DNA from 2 places in the Streptomyces sp. NPDC056224 genome. Region 2 is predicted to be linked to the other one. Evidence: predicted binding sites of a transcription regulator. Region 2 holds the regulator's gene; the other holds the start of a gene.
The links. Region 2 encodes HspR, which represses chaperone genes until heat shock. Its sites were predicted from a motif close to TTGAGNNNNNNNNNCTCAA; they were not measured.

Region 1 (7,368 bases), on a different contig from region 2:
ACACCACCGAAGGTGCCCCGGTCTCGGCCGGAGCCTCGGTGTCCGGCTTCGTCCAGCTCGCCCCCAAGGTGGAGTTCTCGTACGACGGCAGCTCGGGCGGCGGCATCGGTCCGAACTCCGCCTTCCTCGGCATGAGCGGTGACTGGTCCTCGCAGTGGGAGCTCAAGGGCCGCGCCGCGGCCAGCACCGGCTCGCCCAAGCGGATCCCGTTCGCCAAACTGCACAGCGCCCCCGTCATCCAGGTGGGCCCGGTGCCCGTCGTCGTCAATCTGGACCTGACCTGCTACGTCCAGGTGGAGGCCGACGGCCGCGTGACCCTGGACGTGCAGCAGGACGTCAAGGGTGACTTCCGCGTCGGCGGCAGCTACGCGTCGGGCAAGGGCTGGACCCCGGTCAGCACGTCGGCCGTGCAGAGCTCGCCGGTCAAGGCCAGCGTCACCGCCGCCGGGCGCGTCAAGGGCGCCCTCGGCGCCGAGGCCTCCGTCGGCCTCTACGGCGCAGTGGGCGTCTCGGCCGACTTCGCCCCGTACCTGCGTGGCGAGGCCGACGTCAAGGCGAGCGCCTCCACCGACGGCAAGACCTCGGTATCCGGTGCCTGGGCCCTGTACGGCGGTTTCGACCTGAGCGGACAGCTCCACCTCCAGCTGTCCCTGTTCGGTACGCCGGTCTTCGAGCGCCGCATCCCGCTGGGCGCCCTCAACAAGGAGTGGCCGCTGGCCGGCGGCCAGACCGGACGGTAGCCAGCCGATGGCCCGGCACCCCAGGTGCCGGGCCTTCGCGGTGAGGCACGCTCTCACGCGGAGTGCCGGGCCGATCACCCCCGAAGCGGGGCCGAACGGCCCGGACGAACCTCCGCGACCGGCCCGTTCCGGCTCCCGCGCCTATCGTGAGAGCAGCAGGTGCCAACGGTCTCGCGCGCGGGCAGGTGGATCGTGAACAGACCCGAAACCGACTACAAGGCGGTCTTCCGAGCCCTCCCCGGGGCCGTCGCGCTACTGACCCCCGACCTGATGTACCAGGATGCCAACGAGGCGTTCCTGATCATGTCCGGGCGCACCCGCGAGCAGGTCATCGGCCGCTATCTGTTCGACGTCTTCCCCGACAACCCGAACGATCCGGCCGCGACGGGCATGCGCAACCTGAACGCCTCCCTGCAGCGGGTGGCGGCCACCGGCGAACGCGATTCGATGGCCCTGCAGCGCTACGACGTGGAGAGTTCCGACCGGCCGGGGGAGTGGGAGGAACGGTACTGGAGCCCGGTCAACGTCCCCGTCTTCGCCCCCGACGGCACCGTGGCCCTGCTGCTGCACCGCGTCGAAGAAGTCACCGAACTCATCAGAGCCCGCGGTGCCCGCGGCAGCGGGGGCAGCGGGGGCGGCGGCGGTGCCCGCGCCCAGGTCTTCGAAGCCGAGCTCTACACCCGCGCCCGGGAACTCCAGGAGGTCAACGAACGTCTGCGCCAGGCCCACGCCCGCGAACGCGAAGTGGCCCTCCACCTCCAAGAGGCGATGCTGCCCGCGCCCCGCCCGCTCGGCCACCACCAGGCCGCCGTGCGGTACCGGCCCGCCACCGGCGCCCTGAACGTGTGCGGCGACTGGTACGACCTCGTCGACCTGCCCGACGAGAACCGGACGGCCATCGCCGTGGGCGACGTCGTGGGCCACGGACTGCGCGCGGCCGGCGTGATGGGCCAGCTCCGCAGCGCGCTGTCGGCCGCCTCGCGCGTCGCCGGCGGCCCCGCGCGGGCCCTGGAGGTCCTCGGCCTGTACGCCCGCTCCGTCGAAGACGGCGAATCCACCACCGCCGTGTCCGTCTTCATCGACTGGAACAGCCGGACCCTCACCTACAGCAGCGCCGGGCACCCCCCGCCCGCACTCTGCGCCCCCGACGGCACCGTGAGCTTCCTCGACCAGGCCACCGACCCCCCGCTGGGTGCCCGCCCCGAACACATTGCCCGCCCCCAGGCGGACACCGCGTTCACCGAGGGCTCCGTCCTCGTCCTCTACACCGACGGACTCATCGAACGCCGCCGCGAAGACATCGACACGGGTATGCGAAGGCTCGCCGATTCCCTCGTACGACACCTCACCTTGGAGCCCGACAGCCTGGCCGACGCACTGCTGGCCGACCTCCTTCCGCCCGTCGGCATCACCGACGACACCGCCCTGGTCGTCCTGCGCCTGTGACCTCGGCCGAGGCCTGCAGCCGAGGCCTCCGCCCGCCCTCGCCCGCCCGCCCGGACGCCCGCCCGGACGGGAGGGCGGGCATGTCAGTTGTCGGGTTCCGCGGCGGAGATCGCGGAGAGAGCGGAAGCCGGGTCCTGTTCGACCGCCAGATCGCCGAGGGTCACGACGCCGACCAGCACGCCGTCCTCGGTCTCCACGGGCAGGCGCCGCAGCGCGTGCCGGCGCATGAGATCGACGGCGTGGTCGACGCCGTCGTCGGGCCGGACGGTGACCAGCTCATTGGTGCAGACGGACTGCACCGTGGTGTCGGAGGGGTCCCTGCTCTCGGCGATGGCGCGGATGACGAGGTCCCGGTCGGTCAGGATGCCGCGCAGCCGGCCCTCGTCCACCACCAGGACGTCCCCGATGCCGGCGTCGCGCATGACGCGTGCGGCTTCCGCCAGTGACGTCTGCTTCTCGACGGCCACCGGGCGCTCGGTCATCACCTCGTGCACCTGTCGGGTCATGGCTCCTCCTGCCGCCGGCGGCCGTACGCGGGCCGCCGGGTCATGGCCGCGGCCATGGCGGTCTCGTCAGCTGCTGGGAATCGGGGGTGGTTCGAGCTGTCGCGGCTGGGCGTGTGCGGTGGCGCCCAGCGGCCGGGCGTCCTGCCGCTCGGGCCGGTGACCGGCCGCGTCGGTGATCCTCAGGCGTGGTGTGTGGTCCGGTCCCGGCGCTGCGGGAATGAGCCTGCGGGCCAGGAGGCGGCCGACCCAGTGGCGCCCGCACGCCGGGCAGGGTGTGGCTCCCGCGGGGGTGTACGGGGAGGGCACGGCGATGCCGTCGCGCGAGAAGTACTCCCAGATGCCGCCCTGATCATCCGTGTACTGCTGGACGTCGTAGTCGATGCTCCACTCGTACCAGCACCGGCCACAGGTGAACTCCACTCGCTCCAGTGCAAGTCCCGTGATCATTCGTTCTCGCCCCCTCTCGGATGGCCGGCGCTTCCCGACGTGATCGCGGTCGCGTCCGCGAGCGTTCGCGGCGCGTCGCCCTATGTGACCGATATACCCCTTATCGGGATATCTTGACAATATTCGGGGAGGGGTTTTGGGGAGGCGGTCGTGAGGGCGGGGTCCGCGCGGGCCCCGGAGGTGAGGGTGATGGTTCGGTGCGACACCCACGCAGCCGCCCGCGCGGTGCCCTCAGGACTCCAGGGCGTAGGGCGGCTCTGCCGCACCCGGCGGCACGCGGTTCTCCATGGCCGCCCGGAAGGCGCTCATACAGGGGACGCAGTAGCGTTCCGCCACTCCCTCGGACAGGAGCGCGGTGACGGTCAGGTCCGGCGCCAGGGTGTACCCGCACAGGGTGCCGGTGGCCGGGATCTTGGCTATCACGTGCCACAGCATTTCGGATCCGCCAGGGGTGGACTCGGCGCGCATCTCGTACATGGGCGTGCCCTTCTGCCGTCGGCGGCCGGTCGGTGAACGCCGGCCCTGAAGTCCATGAGAGGGCCCTTCCTCCCAAGAGGCCAACCGGGGTAGGCCAACGGGGGGAAGAAGGGGTGCGGCAGGTTTGGCGGAAGGGCCGCCCGGGGTGCGGCGCCGCGTCCCGGCAGTTGACTTGAGCGGACTCTTGTCAAGTTTATTGATGCGAGCTATACAGGTGGTATCGCCACCCTGTACTCCGGGGCTCAGGGCTCAGGGCTCAGGGCTCAGGGGTCGCGCCTGAGAGGAGCGGATGATGGTACGGGCAGTAGGAATCGACCTGGGTACGACCAACTCCGTCGTCGCGGTTCTGGAAGGCGGCGAGCCCTCGGTCATCGCGAACACCGAAGGAAACAGGACGACCCCTTCCGTGGTGGCCTTCGGCAAGGGCGGGGAGGTCCTGGTGGGGGAGGTGGCCAAGCGGCAGGCGGTGACGAACGTCGACCGCACCGCGCGGTCGGTCAAGCGGCACATCGGCGAAACGGACTGGCGTTTCCCGGAAAGCGGCGGCATCGACGGCAAGCGGTACACGGCCCAGGAGATTTCGGCGCGGGTCCTGCAGAAACTGAAGCGCGATGCCGAGGCCTATCTCGGTGAGGACGTGACGGACGCGGTCATCACCGTTCCCGCCTATTTCAACGACTCCCAGCGCACCGCGACCAAAGAGGCGGGCGAGATCGCGGGCCTGAAGGTGCTGCGGATCATCAACGAGCCGACCGCGGCCGCCCTGGCGTACGGGCTGGACAAGGGGAACGACCAGACGATCCTCGTCTTCGACCTCGGTGGCGGCACCTTCGACGTGTCGCTCCTGGAGATCGGCGAAGGACTGGTCGAGGTCAAGGCCACCAACGGTGACACGCACCTCGGCGGTGACGACTGGGACCAGCGGATCGTCGACCACCTCGTGCAGCAGTTCCGGAACGGCTACGGCATCGACCTCTCCAAGGACAAGATGGCGGTCCAGCGTCTGCGCGAGGCCGCCGAGCGAGCGAAGATCGAGCTGTCCTCCTCCACGGAGACCTCGATCAACCTGCCGTACATCACGGCGTCCGCCGAGGGCCCGCTGCACCTGGACGAGAAGCTCACGCGCACCGGGTTCGAGCAGCTGACCGCGGACCTGTTGGAGCGCTGCAAGGGCCCGTTCCACGACGCGATCAAGGACGCGAAGATCAAGCTTGCGGACATCGACCACGTCATCCTCGTGGGCGGCTCGACGCGCATGCCCGCCGTGACCGAACTGGTCAGGGAGCTGACCGGCAAGGACCCGCACAAGGGCGTCAACCCGGACGAGGTCGTCGCCATGGGCGCCACCCTCCAGGCCGGTGTGCTCAAGGGTGAGGTCAAGGACGTCCTGCTCCTCGACGTGACCCCGCTGTCCCTGGGCATCGAGACCAAGGGCGGCATCATGACCAAGCTGATCGAGCGCAACACGACCATCCCGACCAAGCGCTCCGAGATCTTCACGACGGCCGAGGACAACCAGCCGTCCGTGCAGATCCAGGTCTACCAGGGCGAGCGCGAGATCGCGGCGTACAACAAGAAGCTCGGCATGTTCGAGCTGACCGGCCTGCCGCCGGCCCCGCGCGGCGTCCCGCAGATCGAGGTCTCCTTCGACATCGACGCGAACGGCATCATGCACGTCACGGCCAAGGACCTCGGCACGGGCAAGGAGCAGAAGATGACCGTCACCGGCGGCTCCTCACTGCCGAAGGACGACATCCAGCGGATGGTCCGCGAGGCCGAGCAGCACGCCGAGGAGGACCGGCGCCGCAAGGAAGCCGCCGAGACCCGCAACAGCGCCGAACAGCTCGTCCACCAGACCGAGCGGCTGCTGCGGGACAACGCGGCCAAGATCCCGGCCGACCTCAAGACCGAGGTCGAGGCCGCCGTCGCCGAGCTGAAGGAGAAGCTCAAGGGCGAGGACACCACCGCCGTCCGCGCGGCGACCGACAAGGCGGCCGCGGCCGCGCAGAAGATCGGCACCGCTCTGTACGCCGCCGCCCAAGGAGCCGCGGGCGGCGGCGGGCCCGCTGCCGACGCCGGGCCCTCCGGCCCGGACGAGGACGTCGTCGACGCGGAGATCGTCGACGACGACAACGCGAGGGGAGGCACGGGATGAGAGGTCGACCGGCCGACCTGCACCACGGTGCCGCGCCCCGGCTACCGCGTCGGGCAGCACCTGTCGGGCAGCACCTCCCGCGCCCGGCCCGGGTCGCGGTCGGCGAGCCGCCCGACCGGGCCCGCACGGGCCGCTGCACAGCTGGAGCGCGACCGGCGGCGTCCGCCGAATGACCGCTGCGGTCCGAGGGCAGGGGCCGTGACAGGAGGGCTGCTGTGGAGTGGTTCACCGATGACACGTACTGGCTGGGCAGGCTGGTCTTCCAGCGCGGGCTGGCAGCCCTGTACTTCGTCGCCTTCCTCAGCTCCGCCAACCAGTTCCGGGCGCTCATCGGCGAGCGGGGGCTGCTCCCGGTGCCGCGGTTCGTGGCGGCGGTACCCCTGCGCCACTCGCCCAGCATCTTCCACTTCCACTACTCCGACCGGTTCTTCGCGACCGTCGCCTGGACGGGCACGGCCCTGTCCGCGGCCCTGGTGGCGGGCGCGGCAGACCTCGTGCCGCTGTGGGCGTCGATGCTCCTGTGGGCACTCGTATGGGCGCTGTACCTGTCGATCGTCAATGTCGGTCAGACCTGGTACGCCTTCATGTGGGAATCGCTGCTCCTGGAAGCCGGCTTCCTGGCGATCTTCCTGGGCAACGCCAGGACCGGGCCCCCGGTCCTGGTGCTGTGGATGCTGCGCTGGCTGCTGTTCCGTCTGGAGTTCGGCGCGGGGCTGATCAAACTGCGCGGCGACCCGTGCTGGCGCGACCTGACCTGCCTGTACTACCACCACGAGACCCAGCCGATGCCGAGCCCCCTCAGCTGGTTCTTCCACCACCTGCCCAGACCGCTGCACCGGGTGGAGACCGCCGCGAACCACTTCGCCCAGCTCGGAGCCCCCCTGGCCCTGTTCGCGCCGCAACCCGTCGCGAGCGTGGCCGCCGGGGTCATCGTCGTCACGCAGCTGTGGCTCGTGGCATCCGGCAACTTCGCCTGGCTCAACTGGCTGGCCCTGCTGCTCGCCCTCACCGCGATCGACGGCGGGCGGGCCGCCGCGGTCCTGCCGCTGCCCGGCCACGCGGCGCAGGCCGCCCCGCCCGCCTGGTACGAGGGCACCGTGCTGGCCGTCACCCTTGTCGTGGCCGTGCTCAGCTACTGGCCGGTCCGCAACCTGCTCTCCCGGCACCAGGTGATGAACGCCTCCTTCAACCCGCTCCACCTGGTCAACACCTACGGAGCCTTCGGCTCCGTCGGCCGGGTCCGCCACGAAGTGGTGATCGAGGGCACCGACGAGCAGGAGATCACCGACGACACGGTGTGGAAGGAGTACCGCTTCAAGGGCAAACCCGGCGACGTACGCCGCCTCCCACCGCAGGTCGCCCCGTACCACCTCCGCCTGGACTGGCTCATGTGGTTCGCCGCCCTCTCGCCCGCCTACGCGGCGCCCTGGTTCGGAGCGTTCATCGGAAAGCTCCTGGACAACGACCCGGCCACCCTCGGACTCCTGCGCGGCAACCCCTTCCCCACCTCCCCGCCCGCCTGCATCCGCGCACGCCTCTACCGCTACGAGTTCACCGGCCGGCGCGAGCTCCGGAGCAGCCGGACGTGGTGGCACCG
Region 2 (7,368 bases):
GACGTGACCCCGCTGTCCCTGGGCATCGAGACCAAGGGCGGCATCATGACCAAGCTGATCGAGCGCAACACGACCATCCCGACCAAGCGCTCCGAGATCTTCACGACGGCCGAGGACAACCAGCCGTCCGTGCAGATCCAGGTCTACCAGGGCGAGCGCGAGATCGCGGCGTACAACAAGAAGCTCGGCATGTTCGAGCTGACCGGCCTGCCCCCGGCCCCGCGTGGCGTCCCGCAGATCGAGGTCTCCTTCGACATCGACGCGAACGGCATCATGCACGTCACGGCCAAGGACCTCGGCACGGGCAAGGAGCAGAAGATGACCGTCACCGGCGGCTCTTCGCTCGGCAAGGACGAGGTCGACCGCATGCGCCAGGAGGCGGAGCAGTACGCGGACGAGGACCTGCGCCGCAAGGAGGCGGCCGAGTCCCGCAACCAGGGCGAGCAGCTCGTCTACCAGACGGAGAAGTTCGTCAAGGACAACGAGGACAAGGTCCCGGCCGAGGTCAAGACCGAGGTCGAGGCCGCCGTCGCCGAGCTGAAGGAGAAGCTCAAGGGCGAGGACACCGCCGAGATCCGCACCGCGACCGAGAAGCTCGCCGCGGTCAGCCAGAAGCTCGGCCAGGCGATCTACGCCGACGCGCAGGCCGCGCAGGGCGCCGCCGGCGCCGCTGCCGGTGACGCGGGCCAGGCGAAGGCCGACGACGACGTCGTCGACGCCGAGATCGTCGACGACGAGAAGCCGAAGGGCGGCGCTGCCTGATGTCGGAGGAGACCCCGGGCTTCGAGGAGAAGCCCGACGTCCCCGTCGACGGCACGCCCGACGAGCCGAAGGCCGCCGACTCCGCCAAGGAGGCGGCGGCCCCGGCCGGGGACTCTGCAGCGGATGTGGCCCTGCTGGCGCAGCTGGACCAGGCCCGTACGGCGCTCGGTGAGCGCACCACGGACCTCCAGCGGCTCCAGGCGGAGTACCAGAACTACCGCCGCCGGGTGGAGCGGGACCGGATCACCGTCAAGGAGATCGCGGTCGCGTCCCTCCTGACGGAACTCCTCCCGACCCTGGACGACATCGGCCGGGCGCGGGAGCATGGCGAGCTGGTCGGCGGTTTCAAGTCGGTGGCCGAATCGCTAGAGACGGTCGCCGCCAAGATGGGTCTGCAGCAGTTCGGCAAGGAGGGCGAGCCCTTCGACCCGACGATCCACGAGGCCCTGATGCACTCGTACGCGCCGGACGTCACCGAGACGACCTGCGTGGCGATCCTGCAGCCGGGGTACCGAATCGGCGAGCGTACGATCCGTCCCGCGCGGGTCGCGGTGGCCGAGCCCCAGCCGGGCGCGGCCCCCAAGTCCGAGTCGGCCGAGGCCGACGCGCCGTCGGACAAGGACACGGATGCCCCCGACAAGGGCTGATGTTGAACCTGTAGGAGCACGAGAGGAGGGACACCGGGGATGAGCACGAAGGACTTCGTCGAGAAGGACTACTACAAGGTCCTCGGTGTCCCGAAGGACGCCACCGAGGCCGAGATCAAGAAGGCGTACCGGAAGCTCGCACGCGAGTTCCACCCGGACGCCAACAAGGGCGACGCCTCCGCCGAGGAGCGCTTCAAGGAGATCTCCGAGGCGAACGACATCCTCGGCGACGCCAAGAAGCGCAAGGAGTACGACGAGGCGCGCGCCCTGTTCGGCAACGGTGGCTTCCGCCCCGGGCCGGGCGGGGCCGGCGGGTCGTTCAACTTCGACCTCGGCGACCTGTTCGGCGGCGCCCAGCCGGGTCCCGGCGGCGCGGGCGGCGGCTTCGGCGGCGGCCTGGGCGATGTCTTCGGCGGCCTGTTCAACCGCGGCGCCGGGCCGGGTGCGGGAACCCGCACCCAGCCGCGCCGCGGCCAGGACATCGAGTCGGAGGTCACCCTCTCCTTCACGGAGGCGGTGGACGGGGCCACGGTCCCGCTCCGGATGTCCTCGCAGGCCCCGTGCAAGGCGTGTTCGGGCACCGGCGACAAGAACGGCACCCCCCGGGTGTGCCCGACCTGTGTCGGCACCGGCCAGGTCTCGCGGGGCAGCGGCGGCGGCTTCTCGCTGACCGACCCCTGCGCGGACTGCAAGGGCCGCGGCCTGATCGCCGAAACCCCCTGTGACGTCTGCAAGGGCAGCGGGCGCGCCCGCAGCTCGCGCACCATGCAGGTCCGGATCCCGGCGGGCGTCTCCGACGGCCAGCGGATCCGGCTGCGCGGCAAGGGCGCGCCGGGCGAGCGCGGCGGTCCGGGCGGTGACCTCTACGTCGTCGTGCACGTCGACTCCCACCCGGTGTTCGGCCGCAAGGACGACAACCTGACGGTGACCGTCCCGGTGACGTTCGCGGAGGCGGCGCTGGGCGCCGACATCAAGGTGCCGACCCTGAACGGCCCCGCGGTGACGCTCAAGCTGCCGCCGGGCACCCCGAACGGCCGTACGATGCGGGCCCGCGGCAAGGGAGCGGTCCGCAAGGACGGCACCCGCGGAGACCTGCTGGTGACGGTGGAGGTCGCGGTCCCGGCCGAGCTGTCGGACAAGGCGCGCGAGGCGCTGGAGATGTACCGCGAGGCGACGGAGTCGCAGGACCCCCGCTCCGCGCTGTTCGAGTCCGCGAAGGGAGCATGACATGGACGGCCGCCGACGACAGTCCTCCCGCTTGGGCGGGGGCTACCAGCTCACCGACGAGACCCCGGTCTACGTGATCTCGGTGGCCGCCCAGCTCTCGGGCCTGCATCCGCAGACCCTGCGCCAGTACGACCGTCTCGGCCTGGTCTCCCCGGACCGTACGGCCGGGCGCGGCCGGCGCTACTCGGCCCGTGACATCGAGCTGCTGCGCACGGTGCAGGCGCTGTCCCAGGACGAGGGCATCAACCTGGCGGGCATCAAGCGGATCATCGAACTGGAGAACCAGGTCGCGGCGCTCCAGCAGCGCGTGGCCGAGCTCTCCGCCGCGGTGGACGGCGCGGCGGCCACGCTCCAGGCCCGCGAGGCCCAGGTGCACGCCTCCTACCGGCGCGACCTGGTCCCGTACCAGCCGCCGGTGCCGGGCAGCGCCCTGGTCGTCTGGCGGCCCAAGCGCCCGACGGACTGACAGCGCGTGCGAAGGCCCCTCCCGGACGGGAGGGGCCTTCGGCGTCTCCCCGGGGCCGGTCAGAGCCGCGGACCGCGCGTGGGCCCCGAGACCTGGCCCAGGATCCCCGACTGGGCGATGAGGAAGCCGAGCTGGGCCCGGCTGCCGCTGCCCAGGGCGGAGGCCAGCTTGGCGATGTGCGCGCGGCAGGTCCGTACGTTCATGCCCAGGCGGCGAGCGATGGCCTCGTCCACGTGCCCCTCGACGAGGAGCTGGGCGATGGAGCGCTGCACGCCCGAGATCCCCGAGGGTGTCGGATCGTAGGGGATCTGCTCGTTGAGCGGCGTGGCCCGGCGCCACAGCTGCTCGAAGACCCGGGCCAGGTAGCGGACGAGCGCCGGGTGCCGCAGTTCCAGGGCGATCTGCTGGTCGTCGCTGGCGGGGATGAAGGCGACCGACTCGTCGCAGATGATGAGCCGTTCGACCAGCTCTTCCAACGTCCGGATCTCGACCTTTCCGCTGGCCATCCGGTCGACGTAGGCCATCGTCCCGCGGCTGTGGCGCACGGTGTGCTGGTAGAGGGTGCGCATGCTCACGCCCCGCCGGATGAGCGGCTGGTCCCGTTCTATCGCCTGGTTCAGAATGTTCTCGGAACGCCCGCCTCCCGGCTGGATGGTGAGCATTTCCGCCTGGCACTCGGCGGTGGCGACATTGAGGGCCGCGTTGATCCTGTTGAATCCCTCCAGCACGGTGATCGCGTGCGTGGGTGCGGGAGTCAGGGCGCTGATGGCCATGAATGGCTCAAACGCTTCGGTGAGCTCGATGGAGGAGCGCCGGCGTTGCAGGATCTCCCGTTCCAGCGGGTGCAGCCGCTGCGCGAGGGCCACCGAAGGCGGAACCGGACGGAGCCAGTTGTCGTCGTCCGGGTCAGGGTGCAGCAGGGCGAATTCCAGCAGGCAGGGCGTCTGCTCGACCTCTTCGCGGGCTATGCGGCCGGAGCTGAGCGCGCTCGCGTACAACTCGGCCCCCAGGTCGCACAGGTCCGTCACCGCATGGGGATGTGTCTGGTTCATCCGCATAATCGGCAAATCTCCCACCCCCAGGGTCCTGCATGTACAGGAACATGATGCATCGCCACGGTGGCAATGGCGTGGCTCGATAAGTCATCGTCTGAGATGCGGGGGAGAGGAATCCATCAAGTGAGGACAACGTCGACCATGTACAAGAAATTGCTTCGCTCGGTGGCTGCCATTGCTCTCTCTACGGCCGCTGCTGTCGGTGGAATCTCGCTCGCGCAGACCAGCTGGGGCGGCGCGCCCGCCGACAGCGGTTGGGGGGCCGGTGCCACCACCGGTGAGAGCGACAGTGGTTGGGGCAAGGTCTTGGCCGACAGCGGCTGGGGCCCCGCACCCAAGCCGGTTATGGGTGGGAAGTCTTCGGACGCATGACCCCCGACGACCGCGGCTTCCGCCGCGAAATGGCCTCCGCTTACCGGTCGGGATGGCAGTTCATCGACCTGGCCACGGCGATCCCGTACCCCGGGGACTCGCTGATGGTCACCCTGTTCGGTCAACCGATCGTCGTCGTGCGCGAGGAGGACGAGGACGTACGTGCCTACCGGTGCCTGCGCCGCCCGCGGGGCGCGCCGCAGCCCGTCCGCTGCGAGGTGCGCTACGGAATGGTCTTCGTCAATCTTGATCAGCGCGATCACCAGCTCTTCGAACCCGATATCACCACCGCCACCCCCCGCAGTGCCTGAAGCGATTCCCCCTTCGTTCCAGATCGCTCAGGCGCTACCCCCACACAACGGCGCCATCGTGGACCTGACCACGATGGCGCCGTTGTGATGTCCGCGTCCAGTCGCTGACCGGACAAGATGCGGGCGGATGAGCGGATGAGCGGATCGGCGGACGACCGGATGAGCGGATAGGGAGTCAGCGGTTCACGCGCGGCCCATGGCCCGGTCCAGCGTGATCTCCATGACGACCCGGTCGGGATTGGGCGAGGGCGTCCGCCCGTAGCGCTCCGCGTAGCGCGCCACCGCCTCGGCGACCGAGGCCTCGTCCGTGCGGATCACCGCGCGGCCCTCCAGGGTGGCCCAGCGGCGCCCTTCCATCTGGCACACCGCGACCCGCGCCCCGCCCGGCTGCCCGGCCTGGGCCGCCAGGATGTTGCGGACCTTCTTGCTGTGCTTGTTGCTGATCACCCGGGCCAGGCCGGCCTCCGGGTCGTAGGTCACCCCCACCGGCACCACGTGGGGCGTGCCGTCGGGGCGCGGCGTGGTCAGCGTGCAGACGTGCCGTTCCCGCCAGAAGGCGAGGTACTCGGGCGTCGGGTGGAGTACGTCATGGGACATGGCCCGAAGAGTACGACTCTCTGCCTTGAGTGGAATAGACTCAACTTTGCATAGGTTGTTTATGTCAGAGTTAGGCAGAGTGAGTCGTCGGGGTGTCGTCACCCCTTCCGGAGAGGAGAAGCCGCCCCGTGGACGCCGAGCTGACCAACAAGAGCCGAGCCGCGCTGAACGCGGCCACCAGCAGGGCCGTCAAGGACGGCCACGCCGATCTGACCCCCGCCCACCTGTTGCTGGCGCTCCTCGCCGGCGAGGACAACGAGAACATCACCGACCTGCTCGCCGCCTCGGATGCCGACCAGGCCGCCGTGCGCGGCGGCGCCGAGCGGCTGCTGGCTGCCCTGCCCAGCGTCACCGGCTCCACGGTCGCGCCCCCGCAGCCCACCCGCGAGCTGCTCGCCGTACTCGCCGAGGCCGACGCCCGGGCGGGCGGGCTGGGCGACGACTACCTGTCCACCGAGCACCTGCTCATCGCCCTCGCCGCCAAGGGCGGCGCGGTCGGCGAGATCCTGTCCACCCAGGGGGCGAGCGCGAAGAAGCTGCTGGACGCCTTCGAGAACGCGAGAGGAGGGCGGCGGGTGACCACCCCCGACCCCGAGGGCCAGTACAAGGCGCTGGAGAAGTTCGGCACCGACTTCACGGCGGCCGCCCGCGACGGCAAGCTCGACCCGGTCATCGGCCGCGACCACGAGATCCGCCGCGTCGTGCAGGTGCTCTCGCGCCGCACGAAGAACAACCCGGTGCTCATCGGCGAGCCCGGCGTCGGCAAGACGGCCGTCGTCGAGGGCCTGGCCCAGCGCATCGTCAAGGGCGACGTCCCCGAGTCCCTGAAGAACAAGCGGCTCGTGGCCCTGGACCTCGGAGCCATGGTCGCGGGCGCCAAGTACCGCGGTGAGTTCGAGGAACGGCTCAAGACCGTCCTCGCCGAGATCAAGTCCAGCGACGGCCAGATCATCACCTTCATCGACGAGCTGCACACGGTCGTCGGCGCCGGCGCCGGCGGCGATTCCGCCATGGACGCCGGCAACATGCTCAAGCCCATGCTGGCCCGCGGCGAGCTGCGCATGGTCGGCGCGACCACCCTCGACGAGTACCGCGAGCGCATCGAGAAGGACCCGGCGCTGGAGCGGCGCTTCCAGCAGGTGCTGGTCGCCGAACCGTCCGTCGAGGACACCATCGCGATCCTGCGCGGGCTCAAGGGCCGCTACGAGGCCCACCACAAGGTCGTCATCAACGACAGCGCGCTCGTTGCCGCCGCGACCCTCTCCGACCGGTACATCACCTCCCGCTTCCTCCCCGACAAGGCCATCGACCTCGTCGACGAGGCCGCGTCCCGGCTGCGCATGGAGATCGACTCCTCCCCCCTGGAGATCGACGAGCTCCAGCGCGCGGTGGACCGGCTGCGGATGGAGGAGCTGGCGCTGAAGAACGAGTCCGACCCGGCCTCGCTGGAGCGCCTCGACAAGCTCCGCAAGGACCTCGCGGACAAGGAGGAGGAGCTGCGCGGCCTGACCGCCCGCTGGGAGAAGGAGAAGCAGTCCCTCAACCGCGTCGGCGAGCTCAAGGAGCGCCTGGACGACCTGCGCGGCCAGGCCGAGCGTGCCCAGCGCGACGGGGACTTCGACACCGCCTCCAAGCTGCTCTACGGGGAGATCCCGACCCTGGAGCGCGAGCTGGCGGAGGCCACCGAGGCCGAGGCCGAGGTGTCCAGGGACACCATGGTCAAGGACGAGGTCGGCCCGGACGACATCGCGGACGTGGTGGGCGCCTGGACCGGCATCCCGGCGGGCCGGCTGCTGGAGGGCGAGACCCAGAAGCTGCTCCGCATGGAGGACGAACTGGGCCGCCGCCTGATCGGCCAGAAGGAGGCCGTCCGGGCGGTGTCCGACGCCGTACGCCGCACCCGCGCCGGGATCGCCGACCCCGACCGCCCG

Region 1: a site for HspR is predicted at 3,789-3,807, ahead of dnaK (molecular chaperone DnaK). Genes of this name have one in related genera too.

What each region holds. Positions count from the first base shown of each region.
Region 1 is NZ_JBHJTK010000004.1:289,715-297,082, forward strand. It holds gene ACFCZ1_RS08665 (hypothetical protein) at 1-740, shown strand, start outside; gene ACFCZ1_RS08670 (PP2C family protein-serine/threonine phosphatase) at 933-2,186, shown strand; gene ACFCZ1_RS08675 (CBS domain-containing protein) at 2,270-2,692, opposite strand; gene ACFCZ1_RS08680 (hypothetical protein) at 2,759-3,139, opposite strand; gene ACFCZ1_RS08685 (hypothetical protein) at 3,371-3,616, opposite strand; gene dnaK (molecular chaperone DnaK) at 3,909-5,771, shown strand; gene ACFCZ1_RS08695 (lipase maturation factor family protein) at 5,987-7,368, shown strand, end outside.
Region 2 is NZ_JBHJTK010000011.1:37,948-45,315, forward strand. It holds gene dnaK (molecular chaperone DnaK) at 1-762, shown strand, start outside; gene grpE (nucleotide exchange factor GrpE) at 762-1,409, shown strand; gene dnaJ (molecular chaperone DnaJ) at 1,449-2,636, shown strand; gene ACFCZ1_RS16365 (heat shock protein transcriptional repressor HspR) at 2,638-3,102, shown strand; gene ACFCZ1_RS16370 (helix-turn-helix transcriptional regulator) at 3,162-4,154, opposite strand; gene ACFCZ1_RS16375 ((2Fe-2S)-binding protein) at 4,526-4,840, shown strand; gene ACFCZ1_RS16380 (pyridoxamine 5'-phosphate oxidase family protein) at 5,024-5,437, opposite strand; gene clpB (ATP-dependent chaperone ClpB) at 5,566-7,368, shown strand, end outside.